4 regions of the Serratia sp. TSA_105.2 genome follow, and region 3 is predicted to be linked to each of the others. Evidence: predicted binding sites of a transcription regulator. Region 3 holds the regulator's gene; each other region holds the start of a gene.

Region 1 (6,067 bases), on a different contig from region 3:
TTCGGCGCACGCAGTGCGCGCCGCCGGGCCGAAGACGATCGTCCACTCGGACGGAATGGCGCGGAAATCCGGCCACAAACTGTATTGTTGTTGTACGTTGCGCAGCACCAGGCTGCGCTGCTGTGGATCATCGAACGGATTCAGGCTTTCCATCATGTGTTCCTCGTGCCGTCGCCGATGCCGGGTAAGCGGTGGCGAAAGCGGAAGCCCAGACCGCCTGCAGCCCGTCGGTCAGGCCGCTGCGCCAGCACAGCGCGTCGTGCCCGCCTTCCACCACCCGGTAGTGCACCCGATGGCCGGCGTCGCTCAGGCGCGCTGCCATTTCGCCGCTGACCCGGTGCACCAGCTTTTCCTGCGAACCGGCTTCCATAAATACCTTCAGCGCGCCGTGGTTGCCCAAGCCGTACCGTTCTATCTGCTGCATCAGCCAGCAGGCGTCGTCGGGAATGCTTGGCAGCTGCAGCATGTCGCGCCGCGGCCACCAGTAGGAACCGGACTGGGTGATCACCGCACCGAAACGCTGCGGCCAGCGCAGCCCGGCATACAGGGAGGCCAGGCCGCCAAAGCTTTGCCCCGCCACCACCGTATCGGCCGGTTTGTCGCTGTGCGGCGCCCAGTCGGCCAGCTGCGGCATCAGTTCTTCCTGCACCGCCAGCCAGAAATCGTCCTTGCAGGTTAATTCTCGCGCCCGGTGCGGCAGATCGATGATGTCGATCAGCACATACACCGCTTCCGGCAACGCCCCCTCGCGGGTCAGCTGCATCAGCGGCTCCCAGACCGGCATTTGCTTCGCCCAGAACTGGCCGTCGAGCAGGATAGCCAACGGACGCTCGGCCGGCTTGCTGTCGCCGGTGGTGTAGATCCAGACATCGCGGCTGTTGCCCAGGCGTTCGCTCTGCCAGGTATGGCGCTGCAAACGCGCCGGCAGCGGCGGCGTGCAGCGCCCGCTGGCGATCTCATATTCGTCGAACGAGCGCCATACCGGCTGCGGCGGCGCATCCGGCATGTGCAGACCGGAGACGCTGTGGCCGCTGGCGCTTTGCCAGGAGCGATACGGGTTGAGCAAATCGGGGGTGGCGCTGGCGAACACCTGGTGCCACCAGTGGCGCAGGTTGTGCATGTTGGCGTGCGCATCGTCGCCGCTGAACGCCGGCGGCCGCTCGTCAAAGCAAGGGATAAAGCAGTAGCTGCCGCGCCAGGCGCCACTCAGCTCGGTCTGCCAGTACCACACGTCGGTGCCGGCCAAACGCTGCAGGCTTTGCGGCGGATTCGGCTGATGATGGTCGGTCAGGCAGTTAATGTTGATCCACACGCGACGGTAGGCGGAGGTCAATTCGCATCCCTGAGGATCGCGCCAGAAAAAGGTGGTTCGCCAGCGGCCGTTACCCGCCGGTTCTACCCATGGCGTACCGCGTCGTGCCACCGTCAACCACCACCCTGGACTGCCCGCATTGCTGCTGGCCAATAATCTGCTGCTTTCTGACTGTAGTTCTGTATTCACAACGCCTACCCATTTTGTAGTTGGCGGCACCGGGAACGTCGACTTTTCCCTATCGCCGGCCACCGCCCGAACGCACTGTACGCCAAATACTATTGATAATAATTTGCATTTGCAATAGTGTGTAAGGCTTGGAGATCGTGCTGGTATTGCGCGCAACGGACAGGGATCGGGGATACATCAATGGCATCCCTTGCCGCAGCCGATTTTCTATTTCCGACTACACAAAAACTACAACCGCCCTTCCCCCCGTTCGGCGAGGGATGGCAGCAAGGTAGGACACTCAAATGAAAAGCAAGCTATCACGTTATTCTTTAGCCACTCTTATCGGCTTGGGATTGGGCGCGTCCGCGTTCGCCAACGCCGCGCAGCAGACCGACACCCCCACCACGGAAGAAAACAGCGGCACCACGGATAAAAAGCCGCGCGGCGAAGACACCATCGTCGTGACCGCCGCCCGGCAGAACCTGCAGGCGCCGGGGGTGTCCACCATCACCGCCGAAGAGATCAAAAAACGCCCGCCGGCGCGCGACATCAGCGAACTGATCCGCACCATGCCCGGGGTTAACCTGACCGGCAACTCCACCAGCGGCCAGCGCGGCAACAATCGCCAGATCGATATCCGCGGCATGGGCCCGGAAAACACCCTGATTCTGATCGACGGCAAACCGGCCTCCAGCCGCAACTCGGTGCGCCAGGGCTGGCGCGGCGAGCGCGACTCGCGCGGCGATACCGCCTGGGTGCCGCCGGAAATGATCGAACGCATCGAAGTGCTGCGCGGCCCGGCCGCAGCGCGCTACGGCAACGGCGCCGCGGGCGGCGTGGTCAACATCATCACCAAGAAGGCCGGCGATGCGCTGCACGGCTCGCTGAACGGCTACTTCAACGTGCCGCAGCACAAGCAGGAGGGCGCCACCAAGCGCACAGACTTCAGCCTGTCAGGCCCGTTGAGCGATTCCCTGAGCTTCCGTCTGTTCGGCGGCTACAGCAAAACGCAGGCCGACGCCTGGGACATTAACGAATCGCATAAGTCCGAACGCGTCGGCGCCTACGCCAACAGCGTCCCGGCCGGGCGCGAAGGGGTGGTCGATAAAAATATCGACGCCTTGCTGCACTGGGACTTCGCCCATCTGCAGTCGCTGGAGTTCGAGTACGCTTACGGCCGCCAGGGCAACCTGTACGCCGGCGATACCCAGAACACCAACACCAACGCCCTGGTGCAGAGCAACTACGGCGAAGAGACCAACCGCATCTACCGTGAAACCTTCGGCCTGACCCACCGCGGCGCCTGGGACAACGGCGTGAGCACCAACAACTACGTGCAGTTTGAGCGCACCCGCAACACCCGCCTGAACGAAGGGCTGGCCGGCGGCACCGAAGGCATCTTCGACACCAAAAACACCGGGTTCGGCACCACCAAACTGGACGACTTCCTGGCGCACAGCGAAGTCAGCGTGCCGTTTGAACTGGGCGTTGCCCAGACCGCCACGCTGGGTACCGAGTGGACCCAGCAGCGGATGAAAGACGGCACGTCCACCAGCCAAACGCTGATGGGCGGCACCATTCCCGGCATGACTACCGGTACGCGCAGCCCTTATGCTTCCGCGCATATCTTCTCGCTGTTCGCCGAAGACAATATCGAGCTGACCGACACCACCATGCTGACGCCGGGCCTGCGTTACGATCTGCATTCCGAATCCGGCAACAACTGGAGCCCGGCGCTGAACCTGTCGCAGGAACTGGGCGACTACTTCACGCTGAAGATGGGCATCGCGCGTTCCTATAAAGCCCCGACGCTGTTCCAGACCAACGGCAACTACCTGCTGTACAGTAAAGGCCAGGGATGTGCCGGCAGCGATACCAAAAACGGCTGCTACCTGCTGGGCAACGACGATCTGAAAGCGGAAACCAGCGTCAACAAAGAGATCGGGCTGGAATTCCATAACGAAGGCTGGCTGGCCGGCGTGACCTACTTCCGCAACGATTACCACAACAAGATTGAGGCGGGTAACTCTCGCATCGCCACCAGCAGCACCGGCACGGCGGTCTATCAGTGGGAGAACGTACCGAAAGCGGTGGTACAAGGGCTGGAAGGCTCGTTGAACGTGCCGGTCAGCGAGACCGTCACCTGGAGCAACAACGCCACCTACATGATCGAGAACAAGAACAAGACCACCGGCGATTACCTGTCGGTGATCCCGAAGTTCACCGTCAACTCGACCCTCAGCTGGCAGGCCACGCAGGAGCTGTCGATGCAGTCCACCCTGACCTGGTACGGCCGTCAGAAGCCGAAAAAGTACAACTACCAGGGTAAACCGGCCACCGGCGGCGAAACCCGCGAGGTCAGCCCTTATGCCGTCGTCGGCGCCAGCGCGACCTATGACCTGACCAAAAACGTCAGCCTCACCGCCGGCATCGACAACCTGTTCGACAAACGCCAGTTCCGCGCCGGCAATGCGCAGAACGTGGGCGATCCGAACACCGGCGCGATCAACATCGCCGGCGCGGGCGCGGCCACCTACAACGAACCGGGCCGTACCTACTACATGAGCATCAACACCCACTTCTGATGACATGATCCAATAACAAAGGGGCGCCACGGCGCCCCTTTTTTTATCTTTCCATTCCGTTACTTGGTATGCAGCTGAATGCGCACCACGCTTTCCGGCTTGCCGGCCTTGGTGGAAGCGCCGTCGTTTTTCACCGTCACGAACAGCGCGTCGCCTTTCGGATCCAACGCCAAGCTGTTAGGGTGCGGCGGCAGGTCTACGGTTTGCAGGCGCTTGAGCGTTTTGGCGTCGAACACCGTCAGCGTCCCGGCGCCGTGATCCACGCGCACGCCTTTGCGGTTTGCGACGTACAGCCGCTGGCTGCGCTCGTCGAGCAGCAGGCCGATCGGCACCTCATCCGTCAGCTCGCTGGCCAGCACCTTGCCGCTGTCCGCATCCAGCGCAAACACCCGGTGGCCGCTGCTGCGCTTCACGTAGTCGTGCCCCAGATGATGGTTGCGGTAGTCGTCGCGATCGATGCCCTGATCGACGCCCAACAGGCGATTGCTCGCCGGGTCATACACCAGGTTCAGCAGTTGATCGGCCTGCACTTCATGCGTGGCGGTGATCGCCAGCGTGTCGGCGTTCAGGGTGATCACCTGCCCCTGCATGTTGGAGACGAACACCCGGCGGCCCTTCTCATCCAGCGTGATGCCCACCGCGTTGTAGCCAAAGCCCGGGATCACTTTCTCCAGCTTGCCGGCCTTGGTATCGACCACGTACAGCACGCTGTCAACGCCGAAGCCCAGACCCGGCAGGAACAGGCGGCCGCTTTGCGCGTCATATTTAATCTCGCGGAGGCGGTACAGGTAGTCCTCGGTGATTTTAAACTTCTTCAGCTCCGCCAACAGGAAATCCAGACGCTTGCCGCTGATGCCCGCCTGCTTGTAAGCCTGCTCCAGCACCGCTTTGTCCAGCAGCTTGATGCTGCCCAGCGCGTGGTTGGTGGTGGTGTCCACCACCCCGACTTCGCCGTTGAAGGCCTGCGTCAGGTACAGGCGATTACCCGCGTCGTTCAGCGCCACGCCGAAGCCTTTCACCTGCAGCGGGATCTCCGCCTTGATCGCCAGGGTGTTGGGATCCAGCCGCAGCACGCGGGAGCGCGCCTCTTCCTTCCAGTCCGGCGCGCTGACGAACAGCGCCTGTTGCGAGGTGCTGTAGGCCATTTCCACCACCGTCGACGACAGCGCCTCGCGCTTGATGTCCTGCGGTTTGATGCCGGCATCGTCGGCCTGCGCGGTGCCGGCGACCACCAGAGAGGCCGCCACCAGCAGCGACAGTAACGCGCGCGGGGTTGCTAGGGTTCCAGACATCCTTTTATCTCCTTGAAAATCATGCTTTCGGTTAGAGTGAAACAACGTCATGCCTGCGGCCCGGGCGGCAGCGCCGCCAGAGCGATATCGCCAGCGATGTGCTGCGCAAACTGGGTAAAGACGTGCTGAACGCCGTCGGCGATCAGATTGGCCTGCTCCCGGCTGTAGTGGTCTTGGCGGTAGGTCATCATCACCCGTAGGGATTTCTTCCCGGCCAGATCGTCTTCCATCACCTCAAACTGCAGGCCGAGCAACGATTCGGCTTTCTCCGGCTCCACCTGACGGTAGGCGATCGCGCTGCCGTCCTGCAGCCGGAACTCGCCGTTCAGCTTGATGCGGCTGTGGATTTGGATGAACACTTCGAACATGTGGTTCTTGCGGTCGGCATCCACGCCGAACAGCCCTTCCTCCACCAGATCGATCGGAATGTCGGTATACGGCAGCGAGCCGTTGATGGTGTTTTTCACCTGGCTGACCAACCCGGCCACCGTCAGCCCCTCGTCGAAGCGCACGCGGTGCACCACCACGGTGGTGAAATAACCGACGGTATCGAAGAACTCGGCGTCGTTACGGCCGGAGGTCGAAGTGCCCACCAGCAGATCCGCCGGGCCGCCCAGCAGGCGCAGCGCCGAGGTAATCCCGGCATACACCACGTTGAACAGCGAAGCTTTGTTGCGGCGGGCAAGCTGATACAGGCCTTCCGCCAC
Region 2 (6,067 bases), on a different contig from region 3:
CTCGGCCGCCCTCTCTCGTTATTAAAATCAGGCTTTCTCTTCGGAAAGCAGCGCCCACCAGCTGTCGATGGTCGGGTTGCGCGCCAGCGCGATAAAGTCGATGTCGCCGCGGATCTTGCGCCAGCGGGTCGCCAGCTCCATGATGCGCACCGAATCCAGGCCGTAATCGATCAGGTTCTCATCGTTGCCCATGTCTTCGCTGTCTTCGTCAAGCAGCGGCAGGATCTGCTGACGCAGCGCATCGATGCTGGCGATACCGGCAGCCGGCAACAGAGACGCGGTGGTCACTACCCGGCCGCAGCGGCCGGCGGTGTAACGCAGTGCCATCAGGTGTTCATCGCGCGAGAAATCCGCCAGGCCGTCGGCCACCATGAACGGCTGGATGTTGCGCATGAAGGCGTCGATGGCGGTGGTCAGGCAGCCGATGTGCGCATACACGCCGCAGATGATCAGCTGATCGCGGCCGGACTCCTGCAGGATCTCCTGCAGCGGCGAGCGGTGGAAGGCGCTGTAGCGCCATTTCACCAGCACCGTGTCGTCTTCGTCCGGCGCCAGCGCGGCGGTCACCGCCTGCTGCTCAGGGTGTTTGTTCAGGCCCGGCCCCCACATGTCGTTCAACAGCGCGCGATCTTCATCGCTCTGCTGGTTCGGCTGCGCGGTATAGAACACCGGAATGCCCTGCTGTTTGCAGTAGCGGCGCAGGCTGGCGATGTTCTCCACCACCTGTTTAATCAGCGCGCTGTCTTCGCCCCAGAAATTGAGGAAATACTGCTGCATATCGTGGATCAGCAGCGCGGCGCGCTGCGGTTCTACCTGCCAGGTGACTTTATTTTGCGGCAGTTCGTCCGCCGTCGGCAGCGCGTAATCATTAAGTTTTGGAATGGCCATCGATTAATCTCCCTGAGCCTGAGTCTGTAGTTGCGCGTCGAGCTGCTGGCGCAGCCGTTTTTTGTCCACTTTGCCGACCGGGGTCAGCGGCAGGCTGTCCACCTGAATAAAGCGATCCGGCAGTTTGAAGTCCGCCACGCCCTGCTCGCGCAGGTGGCGACGCAGCACCACCGGCTTCAGCGGCGCGTTGGCGATGATATAGGCGCAGCTCTTCTCCCCCATCAGCGCGTCCGGCATCGACACCAGCGCGGCGTTGATCACGTCCGGATGACGCAGCAGCAGGTTCTCGATCTCCTCGGCGGCGATCTTCTCTCCGCCGCGGTTGATCTGATCTTTCTGCCGCCCCTGCACGGTGATGTAGCCGTCTTCGCTGATGCTGATCAGATCGCCGGAGCAGTAGAAACCGTCGGCATCGAAGGCGTCGGCGTTGTGCGCCGGGCTCTGGTAGTAACCGCGGAAGGTATAAGGCCCGCGCGTCATCAACCGCCCGACCTCGCCCGCCGGCAACGGATTGCCGTCGTCATCCGCCACCCACACTTCGTCGTCCGGCGACATCGGCCGCCCTTGCGTCGTCAGGATGTGGCGTTCGTCGTCGTCCAGCCGGGTGTAGTTCACCAGCCCTTCCGCCATGCCGAACACCTGCTGCAGTTGGCAGCCGATTTCGTTCTGAATGCGCGCCGCCAGCGTTTCGCCCAGCTTGGCGCCGCCCACCTGCAGCAGTTTCAGGCTGGCGAGCTGGGCATTGCCGCCCCACTCTTCGATCGCCTGCAGCCACAGCGTGACCGCCGGCGGCACCAGCGCCGTCACGTTGATTTGGTGCTGTTCGATCAGGCGGAAGCACTGCCCGGCGTCCGGATCGGCGGCGAACACCACCAGTCCGGCGCCATAAAACACGCCCAGCACGCCCGGCGAACTCATCGGGTAGTTGTGCGCCACCGGCAGCGCGCACAGATAGCGGGTCTGCGCGTCGAAACGGCAGATCTCCACGCTGCGGCGAATGCTGTAGTAGTAATCATTGTGGGTACGCGGGATCAGCTTCGGCGTACCGGTGCTGCCGCCGGAAAGCTGGAAGAACGCCACCTGATCGGCCGCGGAAGGCTGCGCGACAAAACCGTCGCTCGCCTCGTCCAGCCAGGCGGCCAGCGCCAGCTCGCCCTCGGGCTGGCTGCGCAGCGCCACAACCCGCAGCGAAGGATGCGCATCGCGGAAGGCGTTCAGGAATTGATCGTCGGCAAACAGCCCGTGCTGGCGATCGGCGATCAGCAGCGCCGGTTTGATCTGCTCGGCATAGGCATTCAGCTCGCTGCGCTGATGGCTGAACAGCGCGTTGACCGGCGCCACGCCAATTTTCAGCAGCGCGAAGAACACGATATAGAACTCCGCCACGTTGCCCAGTTGGACCAACGCGGTGTCGCCGGGTTTCACGCCGCGGCGCAGCAGAGCGGCCGCCAGACGATCGGAACGCTGCTGCAGCTCGCGGTAGGTCAGGCTGCCCTGGGCGTCGATAATCGCCGGGGCGTCGTTGTTGGCCTGGCGGTCGAGGATCTCGGTCAGCGGCTTGTCAGTCCAGTAGCCGCGTTCGCGATAGCGGCTGGCGAACTCCGCCGGCCAGGGGGTAAAGGCAATGCTCATCTTGTCGTTATCCTTGATTCATACCAAAGGCACGCAGAATGGTGCTGAGTTTGGTGCCTGTTTCATGCCATTCAGATTCGGGTGAAGAGTCTTCCACGATGCCGGCGCCGGCAAACAGCCGCACCCGGTTGCCGTCAACGGTGCCGCAGCGGATAGTCACTACCCACTCGCCGTTGCCTTCGTCGTCGCACCAGCCGACGATGCCGCCGAACAGGCCGCGATCGAACGGCTCCAGCTTGCCGATCAGGGCATGCGCCTCGGCCGTCGGCATGCCGCACAGCGCCGGCGTTGGGTGCAGCAGGCAGGCCAGCGACAGGGCATTTTCATCTGGAGACGCTGCCTCGCCGTCGATCGGCGTGGAGAGATGCCACAGCGTCGTGGTAGTCAACAATTCAGGGGTGTGCGGCACGTTCAGGTAGCGGCAGCGGCCGGCCAGCACGTCACGCATGCTTTCGGTGACGATGCGATGCTCGTGGCGATCTTTCGCCGAGGCCATCAGCCGCTCCCCCACTTCGCGATCGCGCAGCGGGTCGGCCTCGCGCCGGGCGGAACCGGCCAGCGGGTTGGAATAGAAACGGCCGCCGTCCTGGCGCAGCAGCAGCTCCGGGCTGGCGCCCAACAGCGCGCCCTGCTCCAGCGGCACATGGAAATGGAAACCGTGCGGGTTCTGAGCAATCACGCGCGCCATCAGCGCATGGCGATCCACCGGCTGGCGCGTTTCGATCTCCAGCAGGCGCGACAGCACCACTTTATCCAGCTCACCGGCCTTCATCGCGTCGACGGCATCGCTGACCATGTTCATGAACGGCTGCTGCGGCGGCAGCTCCGTCACGCCGGCCAGTTCAGGGCCGTTCGCCGCCGGCCGAACCCCGGCCATAAAGGCGGCGCGATCGAACCAGCGGCTCTGCTGCGGAATAAACAGCGCCGAAGGCTGCCGGGTATCGAACGGAATGGCGCCGCACAGCAGCGGGTTTTTGATGCCGGCCTGACGGGCATCGGCAAACGCCTGCCGTACGCTGCGCTGGAACTCGCCGTTCAGGTCGGCGCCGTCCGCGGCCGGCAGGCGAATGCGGCTGAAACAACCGGTGGTGGTCAAGCTGCGGAAAGGGGAGGTAAAGAAGAAGCCCGACGCCGGAGAAAAATCAGCGGCGAACCGGTGTTCTTCGCGCTCCTGCATTTCCTTTCGATTGATGTCGTTCACGGCAGTATCCATCGCTTCGCCCTCAAGGATTTGAAGTGATAACCAATATAATAATGATTATCATTTGAGTTAATTCCGCGCTAAATTACTCGCCGATATTTGCTATGTCAATAAACGTAAGCACTTCTTTCATTTCGAAATCATGACATAAACGCTGTGGGTTTTACGCATGCCGATGATAAGCATTGCTATTTGATCCCACAGCGTCGCATTAGCGCATGACGTTACTTTTCGCTGGCTGGTTGCGCCTCGTTCTGCGGCTCTGGTTTGTGCAGCGTCACCTGGCGCAAACCGGTCATGGCGAACAGCAACAGGATGCCGAGCACCGCCGCGCCGAAGCCGAAACCGCTGGCGCTCATCGCCGGCAGCATGAAGGCGCCCATCGCCCCCAGCAACAGTGCGCCCAGCGCATCGCCCACCACGTTCTGCGCCGTCCACAGGCCGTTGATGCGGCCGAGGAAGTTGTCTGGCGTCAGACTCTGGATCAGGCCGTATTGCAGCAGCGAGTTCAGCGCGCTCAGGTAGCCGAACGCCACCAGGCACAGCAACGCCAGGCTGTACCACGGCATCAGGCCGAACAGGCCAATGGCGGCGAACGCCGCGATCGCCGTCAGCAGCATCACCCAGCCGGGGCGTGCCACGTGTGCCACGCGCCCGCTGGTGAACGCACCGATGGCCGCGCCGAGCGGCACGGCGGCATACATATAGCCGAGGTGGGCAGCGTCGATGTGCCAGCTCTCCGCCATCGCCGGGTACAGCACGCGCACCGCGCTGGCCATGGTCAGCAGCGCGCCGATCAGCGCCACCATGCCGATCACCTTGTTCTGGAACAGGAAGGCGAAGCCGCCCGCCAACGCGCGCAGCGGGTGTTCACGCGGCTGCGGCGGCGGCATCAGCTGCGGCAGGCTCAGCAGCGGCAGCAGCGTCAACAGGGTGCCAAACGCCGCCAGGCCGTAGTTCCAGGCAATGCCCATATGGGCAATCACCAGGCCGCCAATCGCCGGGGAAAGAATCGAGCCGAAGCGTACCGTCAGCATGCTGATGGCGCCCGCCTGCACGATGTTTTCGCGGCCCACCAGCGCCGGCGTGGCCGCCAGCAGCGCCGTCACCCCCACCGCGCCGAAGAAGCCGTCCCACACCGCCAGCAGATAAATGGCCGCCAGCGAAGGCGACGGCAACAGGGCGTTGAGGCACAGGCCGACGAAGCCGACGCCGCAGGTAGAACGCGCGAACAGGATCAGCCGGCGCCGCTCATAGCGATCGGCCAATACGCCCCCCATCAGCAGCCCGGCGAACATGCCGCCGCCGGCCAGCGTCACCGCCAGCCCGACCTGCAGGGTGGAACCGGTCAGCGCCTGGATCTGCACCGGGATGGCGATCGCCATCAGCCCCAGCGCCACAATGGAGATAAAGCGCGCGCAGAACACCGCGCGGAAAGCCCGGTTGGTTTTCAGCAGGCTAAAATCAAGCAGGATGGAGGGTTTGCTACTCATCGGTTGTTCACCACATCTTTAAACGGGGATTCTGCAGTTGCGGGGCGCTATGCTAGCACAGATGACGAAATCAATAATGATAATAAAACTCATTGATATTCAACTATGAGCAACCGCAAGAAACGCCGCCACACGCGGGGTCATCCCCGTGCCTGGCGGCGAGATGACGGGCGCGATTACAGCGTGCGCAAGATCCGGTTCAGCAGCGGCCCCAGCACTTTGAACGACGCCGGCGAAACGATATCGACATGCGCGCAGTCCAGCTCGTGCGCCTGCAGCGCATCGACGTACTGCGACCAGGTCTGCTGCACGTCCATTCCTTCCTGCAATGTGCGCTTGGCGACGAACAGCGTCGCCTGGCCGCGGAAGCGGGCGGTACGCGTGTGCGACAGCAACCGCACCGAATCGGCGTAGTTGGCTTCGATGTTGTCGAACATCACGGTGCGCGTCTCGCCCAGCGCCGGATCCAGCGTATCCTGCGACACCGCCAGGAACTGCTCGCGCTCGCGCTGCACTTCCTTCAACACGTTGTCATCCAGCATCACGTCCCAGTTTTGGGTCTCCGGCGGATAGGTATCCAGCAGGCCGAGGAACGCCACCTGCTCGCCGCGCGCCTGCAGCCGGGCGGCGATGCCCTGCGCCAGCGTGCCGCCCAGCGAGTAGCCGATGAAGTGGTACGGCCCGTGCGGCTGTACCTGCAACACCGTCTGCAGGTGGGCATCCACCACCTGATCCATATCTTCGCTCAGCGCCAACGGGCCGTCCGGCCGCGGTGACTGGATACCGACCAGCGACCAGTGCTGATCGAGATAGCGCGGCAATACGCTGAACTGCCAAGAGAAACCGGACGCCG
Region 3 (6,067 bases):
GAAGGCACCATGGTCAAGGCGGAAGGCAACCAGGGCTTCTTCCTGCAGCGCATGACCCCGACCTACGCCTCATCCAACGGCCGTCTGGACGTGTGGTGGGATAACCGCTCCGACTTTAACGCCAACGGCGAGAAAGCGGTGTACGCCGGCGTGATGTATGACCTCAGCAACTGGAACCTGCCGGGCATGGCGGTCGGCGGCTCCTACGTTTACGCCTGGGACGCCAAGCCGAGCACCAACCCGATCTACGATCAGAGCCAGCGCCTGAAAGAGAGCGCCTGGAGCCTGGACGCGATGTACACCATCCAGGAAGGTCGCGCCAAGGGCACCCTGATCAAGCTGCACTACACCCAGTATGACAACCACACCAACATCCCTAGCTGGGGCGGCGGTTACGGCAACATCTTCCAGGACGAGAAAGACGTCAAGTTCATGGTTATCGCGCCATTCACCATCTTCTGATGCGTTCCCCGGCCTCGCCGCCGGGGGCAGTTAAGGGAATTCAACGATGAAAAAAATCATGCTGATGTTGGCGGCCGCCGCGGCCTTGAGCGCCTGCGCGCAACCCGCCGCGCCGCCGGAAGACGCCAAATTGAAGCAGGCTTACAGCGCCTGCATCAACACCGCCGAAGGTTCGCCGGAGCGTCTGCAACCCTGCAAGGCGGTGCTGAACGTGCTGAAACAAGAGAAGCAGCACCAGCAGTTCGCCGCGCAGGAAACGGTGCGGGTGATGGATTATCAGAACTGCATTATGGCGGTGCACAGCGGTAACGGTCAGGCTTACGACGCCAAGTGCGGCAAGCTGTGGCAAGAAATTCGCGATAACAATAATTAAGAAGGACAAGAACATGAACGCATTCAAACTGAGCGCACTGGCCGCGTTGACGGCAACGATGGGATTCCTGGGCGGCATGGGAAACGCCATGGCCGATCAACAGCTGGTGGATCAGCTGAGCCAGCTGAAGCTGAACGTGAAAATGCTGGATAACCGCGCCGGCGAAAACGGCGTGGATTGCGCGGCGCTGGGCGCCGACTGGGCCTCATGCAACCGGGTGTTGTTCACCCTCAGCAACGACGGCCAGGCGATCGACGGTAAAGACTGGGTCATCTATTTCCACAGCCCGCGCCAGACCCTGCGGGTAGACAACGACCAGTTCAAGATTGCTCACCTCACCGGCGATCTGTACAAGCTGGAGCCGACCTCTAAATTCAGCGGTTTCCCGGCCGGTAAGGCGGTGGAAATCCCGGTGGTCGCCGAATACTGGCAGCTGTTCAGAAACGACTTCCTGCCGCGCTGGTATGCCACGTCCGGCGACGCCAAGCCGAAAATGCTGGCGAATACCGACACCGAAAACCTGGACCAGTTCGTGGCGCCGTTCACCGGCGACCAGTGGAAGCGCACCAAGGACGACAAAAACATTCTGATGACGCCGGCTTCGCGCTTTGTCAGCAATGCCGACTTGCAGACGCTGTCTGCCGGCGCGCTGCGCGGCCAGATCGTGCCGACGCCGATGCAGGTGAAAGTGCACGCGCAGGACGTCGATCTGCGCAAAGGGGTATCGCCGGATCTGAGCACGCTGGTCAAGCCGGCGGCGGACGTCGTCAACCAACGCTTCGCGCTGCTGGGCGTGCCGGTTCAGGCCAACGGCTATCCGATCAAGACCGACATCCAGCCGGGCAAGTTTAAAGGCGCGATGGCGGTGCCGGGCGCCTATGAGCTGAAAATCGGCAAGAAAGAAGCGCGGGTGATCGGCTTCGATCAGGCTGGGGTGTTCTACGGGCTGCAGTCGATCCTGTCGTTAGTGCCGAGCGACGGCAGCGGCAAGATCGCCACGCTGGACGCCAGCGATGCGCCGCGCTTCCAGTATCGCGGCATTTTCCTCGACGTAGCGCGCAACTTCCATAAGAAGGACGCGGTGCTGCGCCTGCTGGATCAGATGGCGGCCTACAAGCTCAACAAATTCCACTTCCACCTGAGCGATGACGAAGGCTGGCGCATCGAGATCCCCGGTTTGCCTGAGCTGACGGAGGTCGGTGGCCAGCGCTGCCACGATCTGAGCGAAACCACCTGCCTGCTGCCGCAGTACGGCCAGGGGCCGGACGTCTACGGTGGCTTCTTCAGCCGTCAGGACTATATTGACATCATCAAATACGCCCAGGCGCGCCAGATTGAAGTGATCCCGGAGATCGACATGCCGGCACACGCCCGCGCCGCGGTGGTCTCGATGGAAGCGCGCTATAAAAAGCTGCATGCCGCCGGCAAAGAGCAGGAGGCCAACGAATTCCGCCTGGTGGATCCGACCGATACCTCCAACACCACCTCCGTACAGTTCTTTAACCGCCAGAGCTACCTGAACCCGTGCCTGGATTCTTCCCAGCGCTTTGTCGACAAGGTGATCGGCGAGATCGCCCAGATGCATAAAGAGGCCGGCCAGCCGATCAAGACCTGGCACTTCGGCGGCGACGAAGCGAAAAACATTCGCCTGGGTGCCGGCTACACCGACAAGGCGAAACCGGAGCCGGGCAAAGGCATCATCGATCAGAGCAACGAAGACAAGCCGTGGGCCAAGTCGCAGGTGTGCCAGACGATGATCAAAGAAGGCAAGGTGGCCGACATGGAGCATCTGCCGAGCTACTTTGGCCAAGAGGTCAGCAAGCTGGTGAAGGCGCATGGCATCGACAGAATGCAGGCCTGGCAGGATGGCCTGAAAGACGCCGAGAACGCGAAGGCGTTCGCCACCTCGCGCGTGGGCGTCAACTTCTGGGATACCCTGTACTGGGGCGGTTTCGATAGCGTCAACGACTGGGCCAACAAAGGGTATGAAGTGGTGGTTTCCAACCCGGACTACGTCTATATGGACTTCCCTTACGAGGTGAACCCGGACGAGCGCGGTTACTACTGGGGCACCCGCTTCAGCGACGAGCGCAAGGTGTTCAGCTTCGCGCCGGACAACATGCCACAGAACGCGGAAACCTCGGTCGACCGCGACGGCAACCACTTCAACGCCAAGAGCGACAAGCCGTGGCCGGGTGCCTACGGGCTGTCCGCTCAGCTGTGGAGCGAAACCCAGCGCACCGATCCGCAGATGGAATACATGATCTTCCCACGCGCGCTGTCAGTGGCTGAACGCGCCTGGCACCGCGCCGGTTGGGAGCAGGACTATCGCGCCGGCCGCGAATACAAAGGCGGGGAAACCCACTTTGTCGATACCAAGACGCTGGAGAAAGACTGGCTGCGCTTCGCCAATATCCTGGGGCAGCGTGAACTGGCCAAGCTGGACAAGGGCGGCGTCGCTTATCGTCTGCCGGTGCCGGGCGCACGCGTAGCGGGCGGCAAGCTGGAGGCGAATATCGCGCTGCCGGGGTTGGGCATCGAGTACTCCACCGACGGCGGCAAGCAGTGGCAGCGCTATGACGCCAAGGCCAAGCCGGCGATCTCCGGTGAAGTGCAGGTGCGTTCGGTCAGCCCGGACGGCAAACGCTACAGCCGCGCCGAGAAGGTCTAGGCCCGGTGCAATGGCCTGCTGCCCTGGCGGCGGCCGTATAACGAAGGGGGAATGCGTTCGCCCGCGCGTGTCGGCGTAGGGCGGACGTTGTAGTGAGAGTAGTACGTGGAGTCGCTGTGCCGCTGCAATTGTGATATTTCATGACATGATTTTCCCCGGCCTGTCCGGGGATTTTTTTGTCTGCTGCACAGCGGGCATAAAAAAACCGCCTCGGTGTGAGGCGGTTTTTCATAGCCGGTCAGGCTTATTTCTTGTCGTGCAGCGTTTCGTCTTCGCGGCAGTCACCGGTTTCGCAGTGGCCGTACAGATACAGGCTGTGGTTGGTGAGCTTGATGCCGTGTTGCTTGGCGATATCACGCTGGCGCACTTCGATGGATTCGTCGCTGAATTCGATCACTTTGCCGCAGTCCAGGCAAATAAGATGATCGTGGTGATGCTGTTGGGTCAGCTCGAACACGGACTTGCCGCCTTCGAAATTGTGACGTGTCACAATGCCCGCATCGTCAAACTGGTTCAGTACGCGATAAACCGTTGCCAGCCCGATCTCTTCGCCCATATCAATCAGTTTTTTGTACAAATCTTCCGCACTGACGTGATGGCATTCCGGATTTTGCAGTACTTCCAGGATTTTGAGTCGCGGAAGCGTGACTTTTAAGCCGGCCTTCTTCAATGCGATGTTGTTGTCGGTCATGCGAATTCAGTCCTGTTACTATGCTAATCAAGTTGAGGCGTACTCGCCTGTGGCATCGGTCGGCACAAAGAGTTAATGCGTCTCATTATAGAACCGGTTGTACTAAATGGAAACCGCCGGTTGTTAACAAAGATATAATTGCACTATTGCATGTTTTGCATGCAACGCCTTGATGGATGGGATAAACCGATATCTCAGTCTACCGTGACGGGGTGGGAAGTTACAAATCTGTAGCTTCTATCGCAGCAATCCCTGCTGCCGATGACGGCCCTGTGGGCACACTATGCACTTTACAGGGCCTTTGTTCAACCTTTCGCCAGTGCCGGGGCTTAGCCGACGATATCGGCCAGGCTCAGCTCTTCGACGATCTGTTTGACCCAAGCGTCCACGCGCTCGTTGGTCAGCTCCGGCTGACGGTCTTCGTCGATCGCCAAACCGATGAAGTGGTCGTCGTCCGCCAGGCCTTTGGAGGCCTCGAAGTGGTAGCCTTTGGTCGGCCAGTGGCCCACGATGGCCGCGCCGCGCGGTTCGATGATGTCGCGAATGGTGCCCATCGCGTCACAGAAGTATTCCGCGTAGTCTTCCTGGTCGCCGCAGCCGAACAGCGCCACCAGTTTGCCGTTGAAGTCGACTTCTTCCAGCGTCGGGAAGAAATCATCCCAGTCACACTGCGCTTCACCGTAATACCAGGTCGGGATACCCAGCAGCAGGATATCGAACCCTTCCAGGTCTTCTTTGCTGCTTTTAGCGATGTCATGCACTTCAGAGACGTCGTCGCCAAACTGTTTCTGGAGAATTTTCTGGATCATTTTGGCAATGTTTTCGGTATTGCCAGTGTCGCTGCCAAAGAAAATGCCTACAGTAGCCATATCGCGTATAACCTTTAAATTCAAGTAATTGCATTACTCGACGCCGGCACTGCCGCCGCTGACGCCGATTAAAATGATGCCATGGCAAGAGCCTTTCGCCTCCGGGGCGGGCGCCGACAGGCGCAGTCTCTTACCGGTAAATGCGTATCATGCCAGAAAGTGGCGCCGGGGTTTTATCGCATTTATGCGATGCCGGAGAATGAAGAAAAGCGTGGTCGATCCGGCGTTGTCCTTAACGCCGCGCCGCGCGTGCGGCCGAAGAGATCAATGTTCCGGCTGTTCTTCCGCCAGTTGTGCCAACAGCATCTGCTCGATGAGTTCGCTGCGGCTGATGTTGCGCTGTTCCGCCAGTTTGTTCAGGGCGTCCACCGCATCCGCGTTGATTTTCAGCTCTACGCGCCGCAATCCACGCACTTTATCGCGCCGTAACTGATTGCGCTTATTGATTCTAAGCTGTTCATCGCGGGAAAGCGGGTTGGTTTTCGGGCGCCCCGGACGGCGTTCATCTGCGAACAGATCCAGCGTCGTGCGATCCGTTTGTTCTTTTGCCATAGGTAGCGGTACTGCAAGGGAGTTTGCATCAAAAAGCGCTCGCACGCTTCCGGAGGCATCGGTTAACACACTTCGGGCCAATAAACCCTAACCCAAATTCACCCCCGAACCGGCGTTCGCGAACGCGCTGGCGCGGCGGCAAAATTATAGCGCGCCATATTACCCCAGCAGATGGAGCGGCGACAATGCCTAACTGCGGGCTAAACGCGCTAAGCCGTTATCTTTAGCGCGTTTTTTCGCCAGGTGAGCGCACTTTTCAGGCTTCGTCGAGAAAACGGTGGATGGCGCGCAGCACCGCCTCCGGCTTTTCGGCGTGCACCCAATGGCCGGTGCCGGCAACGACGTGCGCGCGGGCCTGCGGGAACTGGCGCGCGATGTCTGCACGGTAACTGTCCTGCACGTACGGCGACAGGCCGCCGCGAATGAACAGGATTGGGTGCGGCCAGGCC
Region 4 (6,067 bases), on a different contig from region 3:
CCTCGGCGCTGCTGGGGGTGCAGCTGTGGCTGTTCCTGTGGGCGCCGCTGCACGGCAAGGCGCTCGACGTGTCGCTCGGCTATTTTCTGCTGCCGCTGACCATGGTGCTGGCGGGCCGTTTGATCTACCGCGATCGGCTGTCGCTGCTGCAAAAGCTGGCGGTGGCGTGCGCCATGGTGGGGGTGGGCAATGAGCTGTATCAGGCGGGCGGCGTCTCGTGGCCGACGCTGGTGGTGGCGCTGGGCTATCCGCTCTACTTTATTTTGCGGCGGCGTTTCGGCACCGACAATCTCGGCGGGCTGTGGTGCGAGCTGGCGCTGATGCTGCCGGCGGCGGCCTGGTTCGCCTTCGGCGACGGCGGCGCGGCGGCGCTGCAGATCAATGCCGAGCTGTATTGGCGCATTCCGCTGCTCGGCGTCATCAGCGCCGTGGCGCTGGTGTGTTACATCCTCGCCAGCCGCCTGCTGCCGTTCAGCCTGTTCGGCCTGCTGAGCTATGTGGAACCGGTGCTGCTGGTGATCGTCGCGCTGCTGCTCGGCGAAAGCATCGGCCAAAGCGAATGGCCGACCTATCTGGCGATCTGGCTGGCGGTGCTGCTGCTGGCGGCGGAAGGCGCGCAGCACCTGCTGCGCCGCCAGCGGGTCTGACTCAGGCGGCCAGCGTGGCGCCGCCGTCGATCACGATGTCCTGCATGGTGATGTGGCTGGCCAAATCGGAGGCCAGGAACAACACCGCGTTGGCGATCTCATCCGGGCGGGCGATTTTGCCCAGCGGGATCCCCAGCTTGAACATCTCGGGGAAGCCGGCGATGGTGCGTTGTTGCGCGTCGTCGGTTTGCCACATGCCGCGCTGCATCGGCGTGTCGGTCGAGCCCGGCGACACCAGATTGCAGCGCACGCCGAACGGCGCCATTTCCAACCCCACACAGTGGTTCAGGCTGGTCAGCGCCGCCTTGGAGGCGCAGTAGGCCGCCATCTGCGCGCGCGGTACGTGCGCGGCGTTGGAGCCGATGCTGACGATCGCCCCGCTGCGCTGCGCCTTGAAGTGCGGCAGCACGGCGCGGAACAGGTAAAACGCTCCCGAGGCGTTGACGTTGATGCACTGATGCCAGTCATCCACGCTCAGATCTTCGGTATTGCCCATGCGCAGAATGCCGGCGGCGTTGACCAACACGTCCAGTCGCGGGTTCTCCGCCAGCTGTTGGCGGCACACCGCCTCCACCTGCTCCGGCCGGCTGATGTCCAGCGTCACGCAAGGGTAAGGCAGATCCGGGTTGGCGAACTCGCGGTCAAATCCCACCACCTCGGCGCCCTGCGTCAAAAAATGCCGGGCGATCTGCTCGCCGATGCCGCGCGCCGCGCCGGTCACCCACACGCGTTTGCCGGTGAAGTCCATCTGAATGCTCATGCGCACACCGCCATCCGGGCACGCTGCCGGGTCATGTTGTTGTTCATCGTTGTCTCCTGCGAAAGCGTATGACGCGGCGCGCACGGCGCCGCAAAGAGGCCTACAGCGCGCCGCTGTTCAGGCCGAAAGCGTTGAGCATGGTGCCCAGTTTGGCGGCGGTTTCCATCCACTCGGACTGCGGCGTCGAAGCGGCGACGATGCCCGCGCCGGCGAACAATCGCACCCGGTTGCCGCGCAGCAGGCCGCTGCGGATGACGATCGCCCACTCGCCGTCGCCGTTGGCGTCGCACCAGCCGACGATGCCGCTGAACAGGCCGCGATCGTGCGGTTCCAGATCGGCGATCAGTTGGCGGGCGCTCTCGGTCGGGAAGCCACACAGCGCCGGCGTCGGATGCAGCAGGCAAGCCAGCTGCATCACGTTGAGATTCGGGTTCAGCAGCTCGCCGCGAATGCGGGTGGACAGGTGCCACATGGTGCCGGTGCTGAGCAGCGACGGGCCGCTGGGCACGCTCAGGCTGGCGCACAATGGCGCCAGGTGGCGGCGAATGTCGTCGATCACCAGCTTGTGTTCGTATTTGTCTTTGGTCGAGCGCATCAGGCGCTCGCTGCCGAGGCGATCCTGCTGCGGATCGTCCTGACGGCGCGCCGAGCCCGCCAGCGGATTGGTGTGGATCTCGCCGCCCTGCTTGCGGATCAGCAACTCCGGGCTGGCGCCGATCAGCACGCCGCCATCGGCCAGCGGCAGGGAAAAGTGATAACCGGTCGGGTTCTGCACCATCAGGTTATTGAGGATCTGGTGGCCCGCCACCGGCTGCTCCAGCTCAATGTCGAGGATGCGCGACAGCACCGCCTTGTCCAGCTTGCCCTGTTTAAAGCGGCTGACCGCTTCCGCCACCGCGTGCTTGAAGCGCGGCTCGTCCGGAATGCTGGTGCAGGCAGCTAGGCGATGCGGTTGTTGCAGCATCGGGCGCGCGGCGCGGGTAAAGCTGTCGTTGGCGACAAACTGGCAGTTTTCAGGCACGTACAGGCTGGAAGGCCGGCGCGTATCGAACGGAATGGCGCCCACCACCACCGGCGTCTCCTGGCCGGCAGCTTTGGCGCGCGCCAGCGCCTGGCGGATATGCTGCGCCAGCGCGCTGCCTTCCTGCTCACCGCCGAACGCCGGCGTCTCGATACGCTCGAACACGCCATCGGCGGAGAGGGAACGGAATTCGGACCGGTACAAAAAGGTCGATTGTTCGGCGTACACAAACCCGGGGAAGGTTTGGTTTTCTGTCGTCAGTGTCGCCACTAGACCACTCCTTTGTTGCGCCTTACCAATGATAATGTTTATGCGAATAATTATCATTAGCCATAAAAGGAGGATAAATTACACCGGATCCCCACCGTGGGTCAATCTCCGATGAATGAATCTTTCCGCCCGCTGCGGCAAATCCGCGTTACGGCAAAGTAAGAAATAACACACTGTTATTATTGTGTTTTAGCAGAAAATAAAAGTCGTGACATCGTCACCTTCACGCCAAAAGCGCCCGTTAAACCGGCGGCCGGCGGGGCAATCTGGCGTCAACGTCTTAAGCAGCGCTAATACAAACGTCTGCCGCTGCATATCCACGCCGACCATGCGCGCATCGAGAAAATCGAAGTAACAGCGCACCTGCGGATAAAGCGCCTTGAACAGGCTCTCTTTGGCGGAAAACGTCAGCGTCAGCAGTTCATTGAACGGCAGCGCCTCGCGCAGCAACGCCTCGCGCTCCGCCGGGGAAACGATCGCCCCCCACAGCTCCTCCGCCCGCACGGCGGAGAGCAGCGTCTCCACATCCAGCCCCACCCCACCCAGCCCGCTCTCGCGGTGCACGGCGCACAGCGCGGTATCCGAATTATGGCTCAGCGCCCCGGCGATGCCCGGCGGCCACTGCGGCGCGCGATCTTCGCCGCGCGCCAGGGTGAAGTCGGCAAAACCGAGCTGCGCCAACAGCTGCCGCGCCAGAACACGCCCGGCCAGATACTCCGCGCGGCGCTTCGGCACCGCGCGCGCCAGATGATCCGGCAGCGCAAAGCCCGCCTCGGGAAAACTCTCGTCGCGATACTCCGCCAGCGCAAAATGGCAGCGCGCCACCTGGCCCGGATAGCCGTCCGGCGTGAAAAATTCGATATGGCGGATAAAAGTGGGCAACGGCGGTATCCATGATAAGCAGGCAGGCTGATGATGTTAGCCCCCGAAACGGCCTGCAACAATGACCCTGGGCAAAATAAATGGCGTTAAGACCCGCACGGCGGCGCGTTAGCCGGGATGGGGAGAGGCCTCTCCCCCGCGCTCGGGAGAGAGGCTGGGCATTACAAGATGCCTTTCATGGTCTTCTCGAAATCGCTCCAGGCGCAGAAGCCGTCTTTGTCGATCGGGCAGCCTTTCAGCGCCAGCGTTACTCGCTGCGGCGGGGTTTGCAGCGTCAGCGGCGTCGCCTTGCGCAGCTGTTCGGTGGACTGATAGACGTACTCGATCTTCAGCAATTCACGGTCGTTTTGCGCGTCGCGCCAGCGCTGGAATACCAGTTTGCCGCCGATCGGCGTTTTCTCGTATTGCTGCGGCAGCTGATACGGCTGGAACTGCATGGCCGACAGCAGCGAGGCAATATTGGAATCGTGGCCGACCAGCACCGTCAGTTTCGGCGCGTCCGGTTTACGCTCGCCGAGCAGCGCGTTGTTGATGTAGGTCAGCAGCGGCTTGGCGACGTTCTGCGCCACCACCGGCGAGGTGAACAGCGAGTCCTGATAGCCGTCTTTCAGCTGCGCCAGCTGCTGCCACTGGTGCGGGGTGGCGATTTTGCCCCAGGCCACCTCTTTCATCGGGAAACCTTCGTAATACTGCAGCATAAAGGCGTCCACCAGCGAGTTGCCCACCCGCAGCGGGCCGGAGACGCCCGGCTCTTTGCCCGGCACCGCGCTCATCACGCTGGCTTCTTTGGTCAGGTCACAGTGTTTGTCGGTCTTGCAGGCGGCGGAATCCTTGTAGTCGATGATCTTCGCCAGCTGTTGGTAAGCCGCGTCCAGCTTCAGCGAGCCCAGCGCGGCGTTCATCGCCGCCAGCGCCTGCTGGTTGAAGGCCTCGCTGGTGTCGGTGATGATCGGGTTGAAGGTCGGATCCATCTCGCCCATCTTGTCCTGATGGTGCACGCTGACGTCGCAGCCGGGGAACGCGCCGTTGCTGAAGAACTGCGCCGTGGCGACCGTGCGCTGCAGGCTGTTGGCGTAGACGTACACGCTGCCGGCGGTCGGGCAGCCCTCTTGCGGCAACAGGCCGGTCTGCTTCAGCCAGGCGTTGAAGTAGTGCCCCATATACACTTCCAGCACCCCGCCCTTGGTGGTCAGCTGGCCGCCCGGCGTTTCCCAGGCCGGCCAGGCCTTCGGCGTAGACTGCGCCAGCACGCTGCCGTTGTTGGCCAGCGGCGCGCGCAGGTTATGGCGGCTCATGACCAGCACCTGTTCCAGCTGATAACCGCCGGCGTCCGCCAGCGCGCTCCCGGTGAATAACAAAGGCAGGCACAGCAATAGCGTTTTTTTTCTCATCCGCAGAGGCTCCCGGAAAATGATTATTTTTAAGGTGTTAGCGTTTGCCTGCGTATGATGGCGAGGTTAGTGTGACAAGTGTGTGACAGGGTTCACGGGAAAGGATCGTAACCGCGGCCACCGGGCGGTGGCCGCGTGGCTTCAACTCAGTACCACAGGCTCATGATCGGCCAGCCGATCAGCAGCAGCGCGGCAATGTACACCACGCCGAGAATGCCGCCCAGGCGCCAGTAGTCTTTCGACTTCACGTAGCCGCAGCCGTAGATGATCACCCCCGGCCCGGTGGCGTACGGCGTCAGCACACCCATGATACCGATCGACAGCACCAGCAGCATCGACAGCTGCTCCATCGGCACACCCGGCAGCCCTTTACCGACCGCCAGGATCACCGGCAGCATGGTGGCGGTGTGCGCCGACAGGCTGGCGAACAGGTAGTGGGCGAAGTAGAACACCAGTACCAGCGCCACCACCGTCATGTTCGGCGAGAAGCCGTCCAGGTGGGTGCTCATGGTCTGGGCGAACCAGTCGATAAAGCCGGAGCGCGTCAGGCCGTTGGCCATCACCACCAGCGTCGCCAGGTTAACCAGCGTATTCCAGGCGCTGGAATATTTGGTGATCTCTTTCCACGACACCACGTGCAGCGCCAGCATCAGCGACACCGCCAGCAGGCACACCGCGGTGGCATCCAGCATTTTGCCGCCGAACACCCACAGGCACAGGCTGAGCAGCACCAGGCCGATCAGGGTGTATTCCTTGCGCGTCAGCTTGCCCATTTCCCCCAGCGCGGTATCCGCCCAGGCGGCCACTTCGCTGCTGTGGGTCACGCCCGGTTTGTACAGGTAGTAGGAGATCAGCGGCGCGATGATCAACAGCAGCAGGCCGACCGGCAGGAACGCCAGGAACCACTGCATCCAGCTGATGTGCACCCCGGCGATCTTGCCGACGAACTCGATGCCCAGCACGTTAGGCGCGGCGCCGGTGACGAACATCGAGGAGCTGATGCTGGTGCCGACCACCATCATCCACATCAGGTAACCGCCGATGCGGCGTGAAGAGGGATCGTTGGGGAAGGAGTCGAACAGCGGCGGCAGGTTTT

Evidence for each region. The regulator Fur, encoded in region 3, represses iron uptake genes when iron is present. The targets are predictions, from matches to a motif close to ATAATAATGAGAACNACTATCAA.
Region 1: fes (enterochelin esterase) is a predicted target of Fur. The motif match lies at 1,588-1,610, and genes of this name have one in related genera.
Region 2: entS (enterobactin transporter EntS) is a predicted target of Fur. The motif match lies at 5,291-5,313, and genes of this name have one in related genera.
Region 4: ACUTSC_RS23580 (isochorismate synthase) is a predicted target of Fur. The motif match lies at 2,733-2,755, and genes of this name have one in related genera.

What each region holds. Positions count from the first base shown of each region.
Region 1 covers NZ_JBQZFT010000015.1:43,062-49,128, forward strand. The annotation lists gene ACUTSC_RS23835 (MbtH family NRPS accessory protein) at 1-153, opposite strand, end outside; gene fes (enterochelin esterase) at 128-1,501, opposite strand; gene ACUTSC_RS23845 (TonB-dependent siderophore receptor) at 1,786-4,068, shown strand; gene ACUTSC_RS23850 (hypothetical protein) at 4,128-5,360, opposite strand; gene ACUTSC_RS23855 (condensation domain-containing protein) at 5,408-6,067, opposite strand, start outside.
Region 2 covers NZ_JBQZFT010000015.1:33,641-39,707, forward strand. The annotation lists gene ACUTSC_RS23810 (isochorismatase) at 28-888, opposite strand; gene ACUTSC_RS23815 ((2,3-dihydroxybenzoyl)adenylate synthase) at 892-2,520, opposite strand; gene ACUTSC_RS23820 (isochorismate synthase) at 2,528-3,733, opposite strand; gene entS (enterobactin transporter EntS) at 3,946-5,214, opposite strand; gene ACUTSC_RS23830 (non-ribosomal peptide synthetase) at 5,391-6,067, opposite strand, start outside.
Region 3 covers NZ_JBQZFT010000002.1:618,949-625,015, reverse strand. The annotation lists gene chiP (chitoporin ChiP) at 1-462, shown strand, start outside; gene chiQ (ChiQ/YbfN family lipoprotein) at 509-835, shown strand; gene ACUTSC_RS09385 (family 20 glycosylhydrolase) at 849-3,506, shown strand; gene fur (ferric iron uptake transcriptional regulator) at 3,751-4,197, opposite strand; gene fldA (flavodoxin FldA) at 4,527-5,066, opposite strand; gene ybfE (LexA regulated protein) at 5,331-5,618, opposite strand; gene ybfF (esterase) at 5,875-6,067, opposite strand, start outside.
Region 4 covers NZ_JBQZFT010000014.1:64,074-70,140, forward strand. The annotation lists gene rarD (EamA family transporter RarD) at 1-647, shown strand, start outside; gene dhbA (2,3-dihydro-2,3-dihydroxybenzoate dehydrogenase) at 649-1,407, opposite strand; gene ACUTSC_RS23580 (isochorismate synthase) at 1,508-2,698, opposite strand; gene ACUTSC_RS23585 (4'-phosphopantetheinyl transferase family protein) at 2,888-3,580, opposite strand; gene agp (bifunctional glucose-1-phosphatase/inositol phosphatase) at 3,742-4,971, opposite strand; gene ACUTSC_RS23595 (anion permease) at 5,118-6,067, opposite strand, start outside.